DNA from 4 places in the Lentzea sp. HUAS TT2 genome. Region 1 is predicted to be linked to each of the others. Evidence: riboswitches for the same ligand, from Rfam matches in the RefSeq annotation. Region 1 holds a riboswitch; each other region holds the start of a gene.
The links. A riboswitch is a leader RNA that binds a small molecule or an ion and turns the genes downstream of it on or off. The one in region 1 is predicted to bind cobalamin.

Region 1 (4,797 bases):
CTTGATCTCGCCGTTGTCGGCCATCGCCTCGTACGCGCGGTACTTCTCCGCGAACGCGTCCCCGAACGCGTCGTGCAGGTCCGGCACCTCGTCGGGGGAGAACAGCGTCCACTGGCCGTTCGCGCGGACCCGGCGCACGAACTCGTCCGGCACCCAGTTCGCGGTGTTCATGTCGTGGGTGCGGCGGCGTTCGTCGCCGGTGTTCTTGCGCAGGTCGAGGAACTCCTCGACGTCGATGTGCCAGGTCTCCAGGTAGGCGCAGACAGCGCCCTTGCGCTTGCCGCCGTTGTGGGCGAGGCCGGCGGTGGTCATGTAGGACTCGTCGGTCTCGACCTTGAGGTCGAACACCTCCGGGACGACCTCGGTCTCCCGCACCTCCCGGACGCGCGAGAACACCATGTCCGCGTGCTCGACCCAGTTGTGCTTGGTGATCGGGCGGCAGCCGACGAGCTCGGCGATGCCTTCGACGGCGGGGACCCTGATGTCGAACGCCTTCACGACGCCGGAGAAGGAGATCTCCGTGCCGTCCGAGCGGGTGCCGGTGTGGTTCTGCTCGCGTTCGCGGTACTGCCCAGCGGAGGGAACTCCGAGACGCAGCAACTGATAGCGGACACCTGCGGCGAGCGCGGAGGACGTCGTGGTGAAGTAGACCTCGACACCACGGGACACGCCACCATCGGTCTCCAGCAGACCCTGCAACAACTTCCGAGTCTGCGCGTGCGGAAGGTGGGAGAACCTCCGGGAGATCCGCTTCTTGCGGTCGCCGTCGTAGAGATCCTCGTGGGTGAACGGAAGCGTGGGGTCGCCCGCGCCGGTGATGCGGTCCGTCTCGGCGTCACGCCGGACGCCACGTCCAGAAGCCCAGTGGATCTGGAGGTAGGTGTCGTCGCGCCCGCTCTCCCAGAAGTGGATGCCGCGCGTGGACAGGTACTCACGCACGAAGTCCAGGTGCACGTCCAGCTCGGGGTTGCCGGAGACACCCCACTGCATGCCGTCCTTCGACAGGTGCCCGTCACCCAGCAGGATCCCGTACAGCCGCGCGTCGTCCTCGCCGAGGCCGGGGACGGGCACGATCTCCTTGGGGATCACCTGGGCGACGTAGTCACCCTTCTCCAGCTGACCGGCGTCCACCCACTCCGGGCGCACCTTGTCGTTGGCGAGCCACTTGAGGGTGCGGGCGTTCTCCTGGCCGAGCGGCACGCCCTTGATGGCGTAGAACGGGTGCCCCGCGGTGACCTTGAGCGTCTCGACGGAGTGCTTGACCTTGACCTCGACCATCGGGTCGACCTGGTCGTAGAGCATGACGCCGGTGACCTCGCGGTAGTTGCCGCTGACACCGAGCACCAGGTCGCCGACCCGGATGTCCTTGATCGCCTTGGCGCCGTCGGCGGTGTAGACACCGGTCTCCGGTGCGAAGCACTGGTTCACGGCCACCGCGGTGTCGTTCGCGATCTTGAGGAACGGCACGACCCCCTGCGACCGCCCGTTGGTCCCCTTGATGTGCGCACCGATGCCGCGGACCGGGGTCCAGTCGTTGCCGAGCCCACCGGCGAACTTGCTGAGCAGCGCGTTGTTGCTGATGCCGTGGAAGATCCCGGCCAGGTCGTCGTCGACCGTGGTGAGGAAGCACGACGACAGCTGCGGGCGCGTGGTGCCCGAGTTGAACAGCGTCGGCGTCGAGCACATGAAGTCGAACGACGAGAGCAGCTCGTAGAACTCGATGGCGCGGGCGTCGCGGTCGTCCTCCTGCAGGGCGAGGCCCATGGCCACGCGCATGAAGAACGCCTGCGGCAGCTCGTAGCGGCGGTCGTCGTGGTGCAGGAAGTAGCGGTCGTACAGGGTCTGCATGCCCAGGAACTGGAAGTTCAGGTCGCGGGACGCGTCGAGGGCGGCGCCCAGGCGGGCCAGGTCGAAGTCGGCCAGGCGCGGGTCGAGCTGGCCGAACTCGATGCCGTAGCGCACGAACTGCGCGAAGTACGCGGGGTAGCGCTCGGTCATCTCGGCGTGCGACAGGGGGATGCCGCAGGCCTCGGCGCGGAGCTTGTCCAGCAGCAGCCTGGCGCTGACGTAGGAGTAGTCCGGGTCGTGCTCGACCATCGTGCGCGCGGCCATGATCGGCGCCAGCGCGAGCTCGGCGTCGGTGATGCCGTCGTAGAGGTTGCGCTTGGTCTCGGCCAGAACCGCCTCGGCCGACGCGTTGGGCAGGTCGGCGCAGGCTTCGTCGATGACCACTGAAAGGCGGTCGGGCACGCTCTCTCCTCGCGAGATCGGCCCGAGGAAACGCGTGCGCGCGCCAGCGGACACGCCGCTGGGCACACAGCCGCCCTCCCTCGGGGCACCGTGTCGTGCGCGCAGGCTTGCGCACACACCAGTGGCAGGTCTTCGGACTCGTGGGCGTACCGCGAACTCCTACCGGCCGTCGCTTCCCAGGTCGTGAGACCCAGTGCTTCGTTGACGGCTTTCGTTCCCACTTACCGCTGCGGGGCAGTCCTGGATTTTCACCAGGTTCCCTCTTGCCTCACCGGCTCGTTGAGCCAAGCCGGTGAACCACTAGCGCGGCAGATACTACATGTGGTGGTGGGGTCTGAATCGCCACCCAACATGGGCGTGTCGTGGGTTAGGGTGATCTACGTGGGTGATCTTCGGCCTCGGGTCGTCTTCGGTGCTCTGGTCAGTGCGGGGCTCGCTTCGACGTCCCTTTTCGTCGGTGCCGCGGCACCCGTGACGAGCGGCGTGCTGGCGGTGGCGGCGGTGCTCGTGATGATCATGAGCCGGCGATCAGGGTCACCCCGAGAGTGATCATCACGGCGGCGATCAGGCCGTCGAGCACCCGCCACGCGCGGGGCCTCGCGAACAGCGGGCTGAGCAGCCGGGCGCCGAAGCCGAGCGCGACGAACCACGTGATGCTGGCGGTGACCGCGCCGACGCCGAACAGCCAGCGGCCGGCCGCGATCGAGCCGAGCAGCAGGAGCGTGTCGAGGTAGACGTGCGGGTTGAGCCACGTCAGTGCGAGCGCGGTGAGGACGGGGCGGGTGCTCATGTCCGTGCCGGCGTTCAGGGCTGACGGGGCGAACGCGCGGCGTGCCGCGAGAAATCCGTACCCCAGCAGGAAGATCCCGCCCACGACCGCGGCGATCGTGATGGCCGCGGGGAACGCCTTCACGATCGCGCCGAACCCGGCGACGCCCACCGCGACCAGGATCGCGTCCGAGATCGCGCACACGGCGACGACCTGCGCGACCGCGTGGCGCCGAAGTCCCTGGCGCAGCACGAAAGCGTTCTGCGCCCCGATCGCGACGATCAGGGTCATCATGGTGCCGAAGCCGAGCAGCAGGTCAGTCACGGTGTTCACGGTATTTACGCCGCTTTGATGAGACCAGCTACAGATTCTTACGTACCATTAGTGGTCGTGATGGATCTGGATCTGGTGCGGACACTGCTCGCGGTCGTCGACGCGGGCACGTTCGACGCCGCCGCGGCCGCGTTGCACGTCACGCCTTCCGCTGTGTCGCAACGCATCAAGGCGCTGGAGCAGCGAACGGGCCGGGTGTTGTTGGTGCGTGCGCGCCCGGTGCGCCTCACCCCGTCCGGCGAGGTGATCGTCCGCTACGGTCGGCAACTGCTCGCGCTGGACCAGGACCTCGACGCGGCACTGGGCGAGGACGCCGTGGTGCGGGTGCCGATCGCGGTGAACGCGGACTCGCTCGCCACGTGGTTCCTGCCTGCCCTGCAACGGGTTCCGTCGTCGCTGAGGATCTCGTTCGACCTCCACCGCGAGGACCAGGACCACACGACGGCGTTGCTGCGGCAGGGTGTGGTGATGGCGGCGGTGACGTCCTCGCGCGAACCGGTGGCGGGCTGCTCGGTGAGCAAACTGGGGGAGATCCGTTACGCGGCAATGGCTTCGCAGTCCTACGTGGACAGATACGACCAAGGGCAGCTGAAGTCGTGGCTGCCGGACGCGCCCGTGGTCGTGTTCGACCGCAACGACGACCTGCAGGACCGTTTCGTGCGCACCCTGACCCGCGGCCGCGGAGCCTCGGAGCACCGCCACTACGTCCCGTCGTCCGAGGTGTACGTGCGGACGATCGTGGCGGGCCTCGGCTGGGGAATGGTGCCGCCGCAGCAGCTCCAGGACGGCCTGGTCGACCTCGCGCCCGGCCGCACCATCTCGGTGCCGCTGTACTGGCAGCAGTGGAAGCTCGACTCGCCGGCGCTGAACGCGGTGGCGCGCGCGGTCGCGCAAGAGGCGAGCGTCGCCCTGCGGAGTTAGCCTCGACGTCATGACCGGCGAACCGATGAACCTCAACGGGAAGACCGCAGTCATCTACGGCGGTGCGGGCAGCGTCGGCGGCGCGATCGCCGCGGCGTTCACCGGTGCCGGTGCCGACGTGCACCTGGCGGGCCGCACTGAGGCGACGCTCAAGGCGAAGGCCGAGGAGCTCGAAGCCCGGTACGCCGTCGTGGACGTGCTGGACGAGCAGGCGGTCGACCGCCACGCCGCGACGTTCGACCGGATCGACATCTCCGTCAACGTCACCACCGACAACGACGTCCAGGGCACGCCGATGGTCGAGATGAGCGTCGACGACTACCTCAGCCCCGTCGTGTCGGCGGTCAGGGGCAAGTTCCTCACCGCCCGTGCCGCGGCCCGTCACATGATCAAGCAGCAGTCGGGCGTCATCCTGTTCTTCGGCGGCTCCGGTGAGGCGTCGGCGCACCGGAGGTGGCAGCTGGGGGGCCTGCTCGCGGCGTTCGACGCGGTCGAGGCGATGCGCCGCCAGCTCGCCGCGGAGC
Region 2 (4,797 bases), 3.4 Mb from region 1:
GGGCAGCCCGAGGTAGCCGTCCATCATCCCGGGACCGCGCAACCACAGTTCGCCGTCCACGATCTTGGCCTCGCGGTGCGGCGCGGGCAGGCCGAGGCAGCCCGTGCCGACGAACCTGTCGTGGTCCTCGGCGGTGATCCGCAGGTCGGCGCCCGTCTCGGTCATGCCGAACGCCTCGAACCAGCCGACGCCCCACCGCTCTTCCAGCTCGGCGTGCAGGGCGGGCGGGATCGCCGAGGCCTGCACGACCCGCACCCGATGCGCGCGGTCCAGCGGGTCGGGTGGCATGCGCAGCAACAACGTCGGCATCGCGCCGAGGCAGTAGAAGTAGGTGACGCCGTGCTCGCGGACCTTCGCCCAGAACGACGAGGGGTGGAAGCCGTCCAGCACCACCAGATGCGCGCCGGCGAGCAGCGCCGCGACGACGTTCCACTGTGGATCGATGTAGTGGAACGGTTGCGCGGTCAGCATCACGTCGTCGGAGCCCAGGTGCGGGAAGTGCTCGACCAGGCTGCCGCCGAGCGTCATCCAGTACGAGTGCGACAGCACGCACGCCTTCGGCTTCCCGGTGGTGCCGGAGGTGAACTGCAGGCTGACCGGCGCGGACACCTCGCCCTGCACGAACCCCTCGACCGGCTCCAGCGCTTCCACGTAGTGCACCACGTGATCAGCGAGCAGCGGCCGGAACTCCTCCGTGCTGACCACGGCCACCACCTCGGCGGTCCGCAGCACGTGCGCGGCGTCGACCGAGCGGTACCGAACGTTGATCGGCACGGCCGTGGCGCCGAGCTTGACCAGCGCGAACCAGACCAGCGGGAACTCCGGCACGTTCCGCAGCATGATCGCGACCCGGTCGCCCGCGCGGATCCCCCTGTCCCGCAACGCCTGCGCGTACCCGTCGGACAACGCGTGGATCTCGGCGAACGTGAACGAGCCGCCAGGATCGAACGTCCACGCGATCTTGTCCGGCCACCGCGTCACGGCCGTGCGCAGTGCTCCGATGAGATCAGCCACGGCCGAACTCCTCACGGGGCTTGTCCCCCTCACCGGAGGTGCTGGTGATCACGGCGTGGTCGACCTCGGTGGCCAGCGCCTGATCAAGCGTCGCGCCGCAGCCTTGGTCGACCGCGCGTTTCGCCAGCAACGCGGCCACCGGCGGCTGGGCAGCGATGCGTTTCGCGAGCTTCATCGCGTGCTTCTCGTGGTCGTAGACCTCCCGGTAGACCACCCCGAGCTGCATCAGCCGGCCACCGGTGATCCGCTCGCCCAGCAGCAGCCATTCCTTCGCCTTGTGCGGACCGACGACCTTCGGCAGCAGGCCAGAGATGCCTCCTGTGACGCTGAGACCAACGCTGACCTCGGGAAACCCGAACTCCGCTCCGATACTCGTCACGATGAGGTCGCACCCCAGGGCGAACTCGGCGCCCGCACCGAGCGCGTACCCGTGGACCGCCGCGATCACCACACCGGGGAAGTCGCGGATCGCGCGGGTGACGTCCTGGATGCGCTCCAGCCGTGCCCGCGTCTGCTTCTCGGTCTCGACCGGCACCGGCTCCTTGAGGTCGTGGCCCGCGCAGAACGCCTTGCCGCGGCCCGCCAGCACGATCACCCGCGCCCCGTCCTCACGAGCCCGCGCGAACGCCGCCAGCAGGTCCTCGACCAGCGCCGGGACCACGGCGTTGAGCCGTTCCGGACGGTTCAGGTGCACCTGGGCGATGCCCTCGGCACAGGAGTAGTCGACGGTCATCTCTCCCCTTCGATCGATCGATCGATCGGGCTTGACGCTAGAGTGAGCGCGTCCGGCCGGTCAAGGGAGGCAGCAGATGACGACGGAGGAACGGGTCCGCGAGGCCGCCGTGCGGTTGTTCGCCGAACGCGGCTTCCACGGCACCGGCATCCGCGACCTCGCCCAGGCCGCCGGCCTCTCGTCGGCCACGCTCTACCACTACATGGGCACCAAGGAAGACCTGCTGGCCGAGATCATGCGCACCAGCCTCACCGAGCTGATCGGCAAGGCCGAGCTGATCACCGGCGACGAGACGGACCGCCTCGTCGCGTTGGTCGAGATGCACGTGCGCGCGCACGCCGAGAAGCCGCGCGAGACGACGGTCGTGGACGGCGAGATGCGCGCACTGACCGGTGAGCGGCGCGCGGAGATCGTGGCGTTGCGCGACCGCTACGAACGCTTCTGGCAGCAGGCCATCGACGACGGGGTGAAGGCACGGAAGCTGACCGTGGCCGATCCGGGTGTGGCGCGGCTCGCATTGCTGGAGATGTGCAGCGGGGTTTCGCGCTGGTACTCCCCCACCGGGCCGGTCGACCTGAGTGATCTCACCGTCCAGTACGCGGACATGGCGCTGGGCATGCTCGGCGCGGCCCGCTAGGGTCGGTGCTGCCAGCGGTTCACCCGGGCTCGTTCCGGGTGGAGCAAAAGGGAACCCGGTGCGAGTCCGGGACTGCCCCGCAGCGGTGAGTGGGAACGAAAGCCGTCAGAAGCACTGGGTCTGCCAGATCTGGGAAGCGACGGCCGGTAGGAGCAGGCAACACGCCCACGAGTCCGAAGACCTGCCGCCGGTCCGCGCGCCGACCCGGTGCGCGGTGCTCCGGAGCCTCTCGGGCGGGCTGACGGGCGCGGCTGCGTGCCGTCCTGCTCGCGTGTCTCCGGTGCTTCCGCACGCTCGCGAGGAGAGAGCTTGTGACCATCGGCAGCACTGTCTTTGGTTATCCCCGAATCGGACCGAAGCGCGAGCTGAAGCGCGCGGTCGAGCAGTACTGGACTGGGAAGATCGACGAGGCCGCCCTGCGGGAGACGGCGAAGCAGCTCAGGGCGCAGACCTGGGCCGAACTGTCCGAACTGGACTCCGTGCCGTCGAACACGTTCTCGTTCTACGACCAGGTGCTCGACACGACCCAGCTGTTCGGCGCGATCCCGCAGCGGTTCCGCGACCTCGGACTGTCCGAACTGGACACCTACTTCGCGGCGGCACGCGGCCGTGACGGCGCCGCGGCCCTGGAGCTGACCAAGTGGTTCGACACGAACTACCACTACCTGGTGCCGGAACTGGGCCCGGACACCGAGTTCCGGCTGGCCGGTGACAAGCCGATCGCCGAGTACCGCGAAGCGCTCGAACGCGGTTTCACGACCCGTCCGGTGCTGCTCGGCCCAGTGACGTTCCTGTTGCTGGCCAAGAGCACGGTCCCGGGCTTCGACCCGCTGACGTTGCTCGACCGCCTGCTCGAGGCCTACGTCGAGCTGCTCGGCCGCCTGCGCGTCGAGGGCGTCGAGTGGGTGCAGATCGACGAACCCGCGTTCGCCGCCGACCGCACGGCGGCCGAGCTGAACGCGTTGCGCCGCACGTACCGGACGCTGAGCGGGCTGCCGGGCCGGCCGAAGCTGCTGGTCACCGGCTACTACGGCGATCTCGGTGAGGCGCTGCCGATCCTGGCGGCCTCCCAGGTCGAGGCGATCGGCATCGACCTCGTGAGCGCACCGGACACGTCGGTCGCGATCCCCGCGTTGCGCGACAAGATCCTGGTCGCCGGCCTGGTCGACGGACGCAACGTGTGGCGCACCGACCTGCACACCGCGCTGGCGAAGGCCGCGACACTGCTGGGCTTCGCGAGCGAGGTCGTCGTGTCGTCGTCCTCCACGCTGCTGCACGTGCCGTACGACCTGGAGGCTGAGGACCTGGAGCCGGACGTGCAGGCGCGGCTGGCGTTCGCCCGGCAGAAGGTCCGCGAGATCGTGGTGCTGGGCAAGGCTTTGCGCGAGGGAGCCGACGGCGCCTGGGCCGACGAGGCGAAACGCCAGGTGCCCAGCCCGCGCCGGGACGACCACGTGCGGGCGCGCATCGCGTCGCTGCGGCCGGAGCACAGCCTCCGCGCGCCGTACGAGGAACGGGCCGCGGCCCAGCAGGCCCGGCTCGGGCTGCCGCCGCTCGCGACCACGACGATCGGCTCGTTCCCGCAGACCGGCGACATCCGCAGGGCGCGCGCGGCGGTCAGGAACGGCGAGATCACCGAGGACGAGTACGGGCAGCGGATGCGCGACGAGATCGGCCGCGTGATCGACCTGCAGGAGGACATCGGCCTGGACGTGCTGGTGCACGGCGAACCCGAGCGCAACGACATGGTCCAGTACTTCGCCGAACACCTGGAAGGCTTTGCCAGCACGGAGTTCGCGTGGGTGCAGTCGTACGGGTCGCGCTGCGTCCGGCCGCCGATCATCCACGGCGACGTGTCGCGGCCGAAGCCGATGACGGTGCCGTGGAGCACCTACGCGCAGTCGCTGACGGCCAAGCCGGTCAAGGGCATGCTGACCGGCCCGGTGACGATCCTCGCGTGGTCGTTCGTGCGCGACGACCAGCCGCTGGCCGACACCGCGGCCCAGGTGGCGCTGGCGTTGCGCGACGAGATCCGCGACCTCGAGGCCGCCGGGATCCGGGTGGTGCAGGTCGACGAGCCGGCGTTGCGCGAGCTGCTTCCGTTGCGCCGGAAGGACCAACCGGCGTACCTGGAGTGGTCGGTCGGCGCGTTCCGGCTCGCCACCGCGGGCGCGACGACGGGCACCCAGATCCACACCCACCTGTGCTACTCGGAGTTCGGCGAGGTGATCGGCGCGATCTCCGACCTCGACGCGGACGTCACGACGATCGAGGCGGCCCGGTCCAAGATGGAGATCCTGGAGGGCCTGGAGTTCCCGCGCGGCATCGGTCCCGGCGTCTACGACATCCACTCACCGCTGGTGCCGGGCGAGGACGAGATCGTCGCGCTGATCACCGAGGCGGTGCGTGCGGT
Region 3 (4,797 bases), 4.7 Mb from region 1:
CCACCTTGAACGGCGCGACCCGCGACCCCGCCCTGCGCAACGCGGCCATCAGGCCCGTCGCCACGGTGGTCTTGCCGCTGCCCGAGGCGGGGGCGGCGACGACCAGCCTGTTCACCACTCGATCCCCCGCTGGCCCTTCTGCCCGGCGTCCATCGGGTGCTTGACCTTGGTCATCTCCACCACGAGGTCGGCGGCGTCGACCAGCTTCTGCGGCGCGTACCGACCGGTGATCACGACGTGCTGGTGGCCGGGCCGGTTCGCGAGCGTCTCCACGACCTCGTCGACGTCGATCCAGCCCCAGTGCAGCGGGTAGGTGAACTCGTCGAGCACGTAGAAGCCGTGGCGTTCGCTGTTGATCCGGCGCTGGATCTCGTGCCAGCCCTCGAGAGCGGCCGTGGCGTGGTCGTCCTCGGTGCCCTGCTTGCGGGTCCAGGACCAGCCCTCGCCCATCTTGTGCCACTCGACGGCGCCGCCCTCGCCGGTCTCGTCGTGCAGCCGGCCGAGCGCCTTGAACGCGGACTCCTCGCCGACCTTCCACTTGGCGGACTTCACGAACTGGAACACGCCGATGTCCCAGCCCTGGTTCCAGCCGCGCAGCGCCATGCCGAACGCCGACGTCGACTTCCCCTTCATCTCACCGGTGTGCAGCATCAGCAGCGGCCGGTTGCGGCGCTGGCGGGTGGTCAGGCCGTCCTTCGGCACCTCGGTGGGTTGTCCTTGAGGCACTGGAATCTCCTTATGCAGCCCGGACGACGCCGGCGAGGTGGTCGGCGCTGAGCTGGTCGAGCTTCACGCAGGTGCCCTGCAACGCCTCCGCGATCTTCTGCGCGAGGCCGAGGCGGACGTGGCCCTGTTCGCAGTCGACGACCACGACAGCGGTCTTCTCGAACAGGCCGGCAGCCTTCAAAGCGTCCTTGGTCGGATCGCCGCCGAGGCCCGACGACGTCGCGCGGCCGTCCGTCAGCAGCACCACGAGCGGGCGCTTCTGCGGGTCGCGCATCCGTTCGATCTCCAGGACGCGGTGGGCCTTCATCAGACCGTCCGCGAGCGGGGTCCGGCCTCCGGTGCGCATCTTCTTGAGCCTGGTGGCGGCCGCGTCCACGGAAGTCGTCGGGGGCAAAGCGACTTCGGCCTGGGTACCGCGGAACGTCACCACGCCGACCTTGTCCCGGCGCTGGTAGGCGTCGCGCAGCAACGAGATCACCGCGCCGCTGACGGCCGACATCCGCTTCTGCGCCGCCATCGAGCCGGAGGCGTCGACGACGAACAGGACGAGGTTCGACTCCTTGCCCTCCCTGACGGCCTTGCGCAGGTCGGCGGCGGTCAGCAGCAGTCCGGGGCCGGTCCGTCCGCGCGTCGCCTGGTGCGGCGCCGCGTTCGTGAGCGTGTCGACGAGATGCAGCCCGCTGCCGTCCACTTTGGATGAACGGACGATCCGGCCGGTGCGGGCGCGGGCCCTGGAACGCTTGCCAGGCGCGCCTTCGCCGACTCCAGGGACCTCCAGCAGCCGTGCCTTGAACGCGGGCGCGGGCTCCGGTGCCGGACGGTCGTTGGGCGCGTTCCCGTTGCCCTTGGGGCCTTCCTGCGGTTCCGGGAGCTCACCACCGCCAGGGCCGTCGTCGTCCGGGCCCTGGTCGTCGGGTTCCTCCGCGTGCTCGGCCGCCTGGCGCATCGCGTCCTCGAGCTGCTGCTCCTCGATGCCGGGCTCGTCGAACGGGTCGCGGCGGCGCCGGTGCGGCAGGGCGAGCCGGACCGCGGTCTCGACGTCGGTCTCCTCGACGCTCTCGGCACCGCGCCACGCCGCGTGGGCGATCGCCGCACGGGCGACGACGAGGTCCGCGCGCATGCCGTCGACCTCGAAAGCCGCGCAGACAGCGGCGATCCGGCGCAGCTCACCGTCCGGAAGGGACACCAGCGGCAGCTTCCGCTTGGCCTCGGCGATCTGCTGCCTGAGGTTCGCGTCCTCGGCCTCCCACTTCGCCGCGAACGTCACGGGGTCGGCCTCGTAGGCGAGCCGGCGCCGGATGACCTCGGTGCGCACGCCCACGTCCCGCGCCGCCTTCACCGCCACGGTCAGCCCGAACCGGTCGAGCAGCTGCGGCCGCAGCTCGCCCTCCTCGGGGTTCATGGTGCCGACCAGCAGGAACTGCGACGGGTGCGAGACCGAGACGCCCTCGCGTTCCACGTGCGCGCGCCCCATCGCGGCGGCGTCGAGCAGCAGGTCGACCAGGTGGTCGTGCAGCAGGTTGACCTCGTCGACGTAGAGCACGCCCCGGTGCGCCGCGGCCAGCAGTCCCGGCTGGAACGCCCGCACGCCCTCGGTCAGCGCCTTCTCCAGGTCGAGCGAGCCGACCAGCCGGTCCTCGGTGGCGCCGACGGGCAGCTCGACGAGCTTGGCCGGTCGTCGCTCGACGCCGTCGTGCGGCGCGTCGGGGCAGTCGGTGCTGCCGGGCACGCAGCCGAAGCGGCAGCCCTCCGACACGTCCAGCTCGGGCAACAGCGCGGCGAGGGCACGCACGATGGTCGACTTCGCGGTCCCCTTCTCACCGCGGACCAGCACGCCGCCGATGCCGGGGTGCACGGCGTTCAGCAGCAGGGCGAGCCGGAGGTCGTCATGGCCGACGACAGCCGAAAAGGGGTACATGCTCGGCGAAGTCCTTCCTCGGGTGTCCACGCCCGCGGTCGGTGATCAAAGAGGGGGACGAGTTCCTGACTCCCGGTTCACTCCAAAGAACCGGTCACAGTCGCGGGACGGCGCCGGATTCGCACCGGCTTCCTCGCACTCCCCTCACAGCCCCGGCATCGTCGCATTTCGCACCGCCGGGTCCAACAGCCAGGTGAGCGACGTCGCCCTAGATCAGGCTCTGGAACTGTGCCCAGGCCTCCGCCACCTCGTCCGCCGTCCACTCCAGTGCGGGCTCCGCGACGGTGATCTCGTTCTTCGCGAGCGTCCCGTCCCGCCAGAAGTTGCCGAGGAACTTCCCGCTCACCTCGGTGAGCCGCTTCGGGTCGCCGGGCAGGTGCAGCGCGAACTGGTGGGTGTGCGGCTCCGGCAGGCCCATGGCGGCGGCCACGACCTTGGCGTGCTCGACGTAGGTGCCCAGCCGGGGCAGCACGGTGTCCAGGCCGTGCAACGCGGACAGCGCCGCCGGCCACTGCTGGAACAGCATGCCGCCGTACCGGTGCCGCCACACCCGTGCCTGGTCGATGAAGTCCCGGGTGCCGGCGAGCGCCGCGCCGGAGATGCCTTCGAGGGACTTGTAGAACGACACGTAGACCGAGTCGAAGAGCCCGGCGATCTCGGGCAGCGGCTTGCCCAGGCCGTGTGTGCTCTCCCACAGCCGGGCGCCGTCGAGGTGCACGACCGCGTCCCGTTCGCGGGCGGCGTCGACCAGCGAGGTCAGCTCGTCCCAGGTCGGCAGGACGAACCCGGCCTCGCGGTCCGGCACCTCCAGCAGCAACGTCCCGTACGGCTCGGGACAGGTGGCTATCTCGGAATTCCTGACCTTGATCGGACGCAGACCGGACAGCACGGTCAGCGCGTCGTCCTCGTGGTCCAGCGGATGGGCCTGCGGATGCATCGCCACGATCGGGTTGTGCGTGCGGTCGGCCCAGCACCGCAGGGCGATCTGCTGCGCCATGGTCCCGGTCGGCACGAAGAGCGCGGCCTCGGTGCCCAGCAGCTGCGCGACCCGCTCCTCCAGCGCGCCCACCGGGCCGCCGTCGCCGTAGCGGTCGGGGTCGACGTCCGGCACCGGGCCGAGCCTCTCCAGGAGCGTCTTCTTGCGGGTTCCGGAGAGCTGTCGGTTCATCACCACCGCATCAAACCTCAGCGGCGAGCGTGTCCGCGAGCGAGATAACCCCGTCCCGGATCTCGGCGGCCGTCATGCCCTGGGCCAGCAGGAACTCGATGTGCTCGCCCCTGAGCACGGCCAGCACGGTGTGCGCTTTGAAGGTCGAGCCGACCAGCCGGGCGAGTCGCTCCACGGTGATCCGGAAGTTGCCCTCGCAGCTGCGCGCCGTCGTCCGCTCCACCGCGATGACCAGCGGCAACGACGCCAGCACGTGGTCGAACAGGGTGCCGGCGAACTCCCCGGCGGAGCGGCACTCCAACGATGCCGTCTTGATCCAGGAGGCGGCCGTCTCGTCGACCACTGCGTTCACCAGGCCCGCCTTGTCGCCGAACCGCCGGAACACGGTGCCCTTGCCGACGCCTGCCGCGACAGCCACGTCCTCCACCGACACGGCGTCGATACCGCGCTCGCCGATCAGCCGGGTGGCGGCGGCCAGGATCGCGGCCCGGTTGCGGGCGGCATCGGCACGTTCCAACGAACTCTCCCTTGACACAAGCGGACCGTCAGTCCGTATTCTAGCAACCGGACCAGCGGTCCGCTTATCCAGGGGAGGCAGCGAATGAAGGCAGTGCGGTTCCACGAGTTCGGCGGGCCCGAGGTGCTGAGGGTGGAGGAGGTCCCGGACCCGGCAGGCGACACGCTCGTCGACGTCACCGCGATCGGCCTCAACTACGGCGAGACGGTCATCCGCCGGGGCAAGGGCGAGGAGCTGTTCCCGTGGTACCCGGGGCCTTCGTTCCCCATCACCCTCGGCTCGGAGGTCGTTGGCACCACAGGAGAAGGCCGCAGGGTCATAGGTGTGCCGCGCGACGGCGCCTACGCCACGAAGGCCGTCATAGAGCACCCGATCGACGTGCCGGACGGCGTCAGCGACCACGAGGCCCTCGCCTTACTGCTGCAGGGCACGACAGCGGTCGCGGCGGCCAAGGCGGCCCGGATCCAG
Region 4 (4,797 bases), 4.6 Mb from region 1:
CGGCGCGGGCCATCGGCGGCACGAGGTGGTCGACCAGCGTGGCGTGCGCACGGCGCTTGGCCTGGGTGCCCTCGCCCGGGTCGTTGACGAGGAACGGGTACACCAGCGGCAGATCGCCGAGCGCCGCGTCCGTGCCGCAGGATGCCGACATGCCGACGGTCTTGCCGGGCAACCACTCCAGGTTGCCGTGCTTGCCGACGTGCACGACCGCGTCCGCGCCGAAGTTCGACTCGATCCACCGGTACGCCGCGAGGTAGTGGTGCGACGGCGGCAGGTCCGGGTCGTGGTAGATCGCGATCGGGTTCTCGCCGAACCCGCGCGGCGGCTGCACGATCACGACGACGTTGTTGGACCGCAACGCGGCCAGCACGATCTCGCCGTCCTTGGACTTGGAGTGGTCGACGAAGAGCGTGCCGGGCGCCTCGCCCCAGTGCTCCTGCATCGACTCGCGGAATTCCTCGGGCAGCGTCTCGTAGAACTCCCGGTAGTCCGCGGCCGCGATGCGCACGGGGTTGCTCTCGAACTGCTCCTGCGTCAGCCAGTCGGCGTCCTGGCCACCGGCCGCGATCAACGCGTGGATCAACGCGTCGCCGTCCAGTTCCTGCACACCCGGCAGCGCGTCGCCGATGTCGTACCCGTGCTCCTGCATGGCCTTCAGCAGCCGCACGGTCGACGCCGGCGTGTCCAGGCCGACCGCGTTGCCGATGCGGGAGTGCTTGGTCGGGTACGCCGACAGCATGACCGCGATCTTGCGCTCCGCGACCGGGATGTGCCGCAACCTGCCGTGCCGGACCGCGATGCCCGCGACGCGCAGCGCCCGTTCGGGGTCGGCGACGTAGACGGTGAGGCCGTCCTCGTCGATCTCCTTGAAGGAGAACGGGACCGTGATGATACGGCCGTCGAACTCCGGGATCGCGACCTGGGTCGCGGTGTCCAAAGGAGACAGTCCGTCGTCGTTCTCGTCCCACGACGCGCGGCTCGACGTGAGGCACAACCCTTGCAGGATCGGCACGTCGAGCGCGGCCAGCGCACCGACGTCCCACGCGTCGTCGTCGCCACCCGCCGAAGCCTTCGCGGGGTTCGTGCCACCGGCGGCGAGCACCGTCACGACGAGCGCGTCGGCCTGGCGCAGCGTGTCGAGCAGCTCGGGCTCGGCGGTGCGCAGCGAGGAGCAGTAGACCGGCAGTGGCTTGCCGCCCTTGGCCTCGATCGCGTCGCACAGGGCGTGGACGAACGCCGTGTTCCCGGCCACGTGGTGGGCGCGGTAGTAGAGGACCGCGACCGTCGGACCTTCTGGAGCGGTCTCGCGTTCCAGCACACCCCAGGTGGGGGTGGCCGTGGGGGCCTCGAAGCCGTGGCCGGTCAGCAGCACGGTGTCGGAGAGGAACTTGTGCAGCTCGGTGAGGTTCGCCGGACCGCCGTGCGCGAGGTAGAGGTGCGCCTCCGCGCAGACCCCGCCGGGCACCGTCGACAGCTCCATCAGCGCCGCGTCCGGCTGCTGCTCACCACCGAGCACCACCACCGGCAGCCCGCTGGCCAGCAGCCAGTCGAGCCCTTCCTCCCACATCCGGCGCCCACCGAGGATGCGCACGAGCACGAGGCTGACGTCCTGCATCAACGCGGGCAGGTCGTCGGTCGTCAGTCGCGCCGGGTTGCCGAGCCGGTACTCGGCTCCGCTCGCACGCGCCGACAGCAGGTCGGTGTCGGAGGTCGACAGCAGCAGGATCACGCAGGCTCCATCCCTCGTGGGGTCCTCGCCCCAAAGTGCGGGTGACTCGGAAGCGGAGTTCCTGACTCCCAGCGGTGTTCGCTGGTCACAGTGGCGGGACCGCGCCGGATTCGCACCGGCTTCCTCCTGCGCTTCGTCGTTCGGGCTCACCCTAACCGGCGGGTTACAGTCCGACCTATGCGTAGTCACCCGGACGCCTGCCCCGGCGCCGTCGAGCTGCACGCCGCGGCCGACGGCGGGCTGGCGCGCATCCGGGTGCCGGGCGGCACTCTTTCCGCTGCTCAGTGGGATGTGGTGCGGACGGCCGCGGCTGAGCTGGGGAACGGTTCGGTGGAGCTGACCTCGCGGGCGAACCTCCAGATCAGGGGGCTCGCGGACGGGGTGGAGCTGGGGGCGCGGCTGGCCGCGGCCGGGCTGTTGCCGTCGGCGTCGCACGAGCGGATCCGCAACATCATCGCGGCGCCGCTGGAGGACAACCAGGCGCTGGTCGACGAGATCGACGCGGCTCTGTGCGCGGACCCTCTGCTGGCCTCGCTGCCAGGGCGTTTCCTGGTGACGGTGGGTGCTTCGGTGAGTGGGCTGGGCGGCGACTTCGGGCTGGTCAGCGACGTTCTGCTGCTCGCAGGCCGCGACACCGGCATCCGCGTCGCCGACCCCGTCTCCGCCGTCCTCACCGCCGCCCGCCTCTTCCAGCAGCTCCGCGGCCCGGCCTGGCGCCTGTCCGAAGTGGACGACGGTGTGCGAAAGATCACCGCTCACTTCGGCGCCACCGACGCCCCGCGCCTCACCCCGGTTGTGACTCCTGTCGCACCTTCACCTTTGACGCCAGGGGTCCCGCTCGGCCGCCTCGACGCCCACCAGCTCCCCGGCGTGCCCCTCCGCCTGACCCCGTGGCGCAGCCTGGTCGTCCCCGCCGGCACCGACACCTCCGGCCTGATCACGGACCCGGAATCCCCCTGGCACGGCGTGAGCGCCTGCACCGGGCGCCCCGGCTGCGCGAAGTCGCTCTCCGACGTGCGGGCCGACGCCCGCGCGTGGCTCGGAACCCCGCACGACCGGCCCGTTCACTGGTCGGGCTGTGCACGCCGCTGCGGCCGTCCCGCCGGCGATGTGATCGAGTTCGTCGCGACCGGCGACGGCTACGAGGAGATCAGGTGACGCAGTACATCAAGGACGGGGCGGAGATCTACCGCCAGTCCTTCGCCACCATTCGCGCGGAGTCGGACCTCACCAGGTTCCCGGCGGACGTCGCGAAAGTCGTCGTCCGCATGATCCACGCGTGCGGCATGACCGACCTGCCCGACGACGTCGCGTTCTCCCCGAACGTCGTGCGCGACGCCAGGGAGGCGTTGCGGGGCGGCGCCCCGATCCTGTGCGACGCCAACATGGTCGCGTCCGGCGTGACCCGCCGCCGTCTGCCGAAGGACAACGAAGTCCTTTGCTACCTGCAGGATCCGCGCACGCCGTCACGAGCGCAGGAGATCGGCAACACGCGCAGTGCCGCCGCACTCGAACTGCTCGCTGACCGCTTCGACGGCGCGGTGATCGCGATCGGCAACGCCCCCACCGCGTTGTTCCACCTCCTCGACCTGATCGCCGCCGGAGCCCCGCGGCCCGCGGCGGTCCTGGGCATCCCGGTCGGGTTCATCGGGGCGGCGGAGTCCAAGGAAGCTTTGTCCGCAACGGATCTGGAGCACCTCGTGGTGCGCGGCCGGCGCGGCGGCAGTGCCATGACGGCGGCGGCCATCAACGCGATCGCGAGCGAGGAAGAATGACGGGCAAGCTCTACGGCGTCGGCCTGGGTCCTGGCGACCCGGAACTCGTGACGGTCAAGGCCGCGCGACTCATCAACGAAGCCGACGTGGTGGCGTTCCACAGCGCCCGGCACGGCAGGTCGGTCGCCAAGACCATTGCGGCACCTTACTTCCGTGAAGATCAGATCATGGAACAGCTCGTCTACCCGGTCACCACCGAGGACACGGACGACTACCAGGGCGAGATCGACGCGTTCTACGAGGAGGCCGCCGCCACGCTGGCCGCGCACCTCGACGCCGGTCGTGACGTCGTCGTGCTCGCGGCGGGCGACCCGTTCTTCTACGGCTCGTACATGCACATGCACAAACGCCTCGCCGACCGTTACGAGTGGGAGGTGGTCCCCGGCGTGACGTCCGTGAGCGGGGCCAGTGCCGTCCTCGGCACGCCGCTCGTGGAACGCGACGAGGTGCTCACGATCCTGCCCGGCACGCTGCCGCCCGCCGAGCTCGCGTCCAGGCTCGCCGACACCGACTGCGCCGCGATCCTCAAGCTGGGCCGCACTTTCGGCAACGTCCGCGAGGCGCTCGAAGCGGCTGGCAGGCTCGACGGCGCCTGGTACGTGGAGCGCGCCACGACGAGCCGGCAGAAGATGGCGCCGCTGGCCGACGTCGACCCCGAGACCGTCCCGTACTTCTCGATCGCCGTGCTGCCGAGCCAGTCCAGGCCCGCCAAGCCGAAGGGTGAGGTCGTCGTTGTCGGCCTCGGCCCCGGCGCCCGCGCGTGGCTCACCCCGGAGGCCCGCCAGGAGCTGGAGGCCGCCGACGAACTGGTCGGCTACAGCACCTACCTCGACCGGGTTCCCGAACGCCCCGGCCAGAAGCGGCACTCCTCGCACAACCAGGTCGAGTCCGAACGCGCCGCCTTCGCGCTGGACCTGGCGCGCAAGGGTGCGCGGGTCGCGGTCGTGTCGTCGGGCGACCCCGGCGTCTTCGCGATGGCCACCGCGGTGCTGGAGGTCGCGGCGGAGACCCAGGACGTGCCGGTGCGCGTCATCCCCGGCGTGACGGCCGCGAACGCCGTGGCGGCCAAGGCGGGCGCTCCGCTCGGGCACGACTACGCGGTGATCTCCCTGAGCGACCGGCTCAAGCCGTGGGACGTCATCGCCGAACGCCTCGAAGCCACTGCCAAGGCCGACCTGGTCATCGCGATCTACAACCCGGCGTCCAAGGCCCGCACGCACCAGGTGGCGGACATGCGCGACCTGCTGCTCCGCCACCGCGCCCCGGAGACGCCGATCGTCGTCGGACGCGACG

Region 2: it holds a riboswitch for cobalamin, as region 1 does, so the genes downstream of both, metE (5-methyltetrahydropteroyltriglutamate--homocysteine S-methyltransferase) here and ACSHWB_RS28445 (ribonucleoside-diphosphate reductase subunit alpha) in region 1, are expected to answer to the same signal.
Region 3: it holds a riboswitch for cobalamin, as region 1 does, so the genes downstream of both, ACSHWB_RS05540 (putative cobaltochelatase) here and ACSHWB_RS28445 (ribonucleoside-diphosphate reductase subunit alpha) in region 1, are expected to answer to the same signal.
Region 4: it holds a riboswitch for cobalamin, as region 1 does, so the genes downstream of both, cobN (cobaltochelatase subunit CobN) here and ACSHWB_RS28445 (ribonucleoside-diphosphate reductase subunit alpha) in region 1, are expected to answer to the same signal.

Annotation. Positions count from the first base shown of each region.
Region 1 covers NZ_CP196667.1:5,827,947-5,832,743, forward strand. Annotated here, with positions in the region: gene ACSHWB_RS28445 (ribonucleoside-diphosphate reductase subunit alpha) at 1-2,250, opposite strand, end outside; cobalamin riboswitch at 2,357-2,567, opposite strand; gene ACSHWB_RS28450 (LysE/ArgO family amino acid transporter) at 2,765-3,343, opposite strand; gene ACSHWB_RS28455 (LysR family transcriptional regulator ArgP) at 3,413-4,273, shown strand; gene ACSHWB_RS28460 (SDR family NAD(P)-dependent oxidoreductase) at 4,284-4,797, shown strand, end outside.
Region 2 covers NZ_CP196667.1:9,270,937-9,275,733, forward strand. Annotated here, with positions in the region: gene ACSHWB_RS43725 (AMP-binding protein) at 1-1,014, opposite strand, end outside; gene ACSHWB_RS43730 (enoyl-CoA hydratase/isomerase family protein) at 1,007-1,747, opposite strand; gene ACSHWB_RS43735 (TetR/AcrR family transcriptional regulator) at 1,824-2,384, shown strand; cobalamin riboswitch at 2,383-2,587, shown strand; gene metE (5-methyltetrahydropteroyltriglutamate--homocysteine S-methyltransferase) at 2,696-4,797, shown strand, end outside.
Region 3 covers NZ_CP196667.1:1,103,499-1,108,295, forward strand. Annotated here, with positions in the region: gene ACSHWB_RS05530 (cobyrinate a,c-diamide synthase) at 1-115, opposite strand, end outside; gene cobO (cob(I)yrinic acid a,c-diamide adenosyltransferase) at 112-726, opposite strand; gene ACSHWB_RS05540 (putative cobaltochelatase) at 737-2,644, opposite strand; cobalamin riboswitch at 2,684-2,822, opposite strand; gene ACSHWB_RS05545 (threonine aldolase family protein) at 2,853-3,812, opposite strand; gene ACSHWB_RS05550 (helix-turn-helix domain-containing protein) at 3,823-4,329, opposite strand; gene ACSHWB_RS05555 (quinone oxidoreductase family protein) at 4,414-4,797, shown strand, end outside.
Region 4 covers NZ_CP196667.1:299,640-304,436, forward strand. Annotated here, with positions in the region: gene cobN (cobaltochelatase subunit CobN) at 1-1,729, opposite strand, end outside; cobalamin riboswitch at 1,765-1,895, opposite strand; gene ACSHWB_RS01525 (hypothetical protein) at 1,907-2,887, shown strand; gene ACSHWB_RS01530 (precorrin-8X methylmutase) at 2,884-3,504, shown strand; gene ACSHWB_RS01535 (precorrin-2 C(20)-methyltransferase) at 3,501-4,797, shown strand, end outside.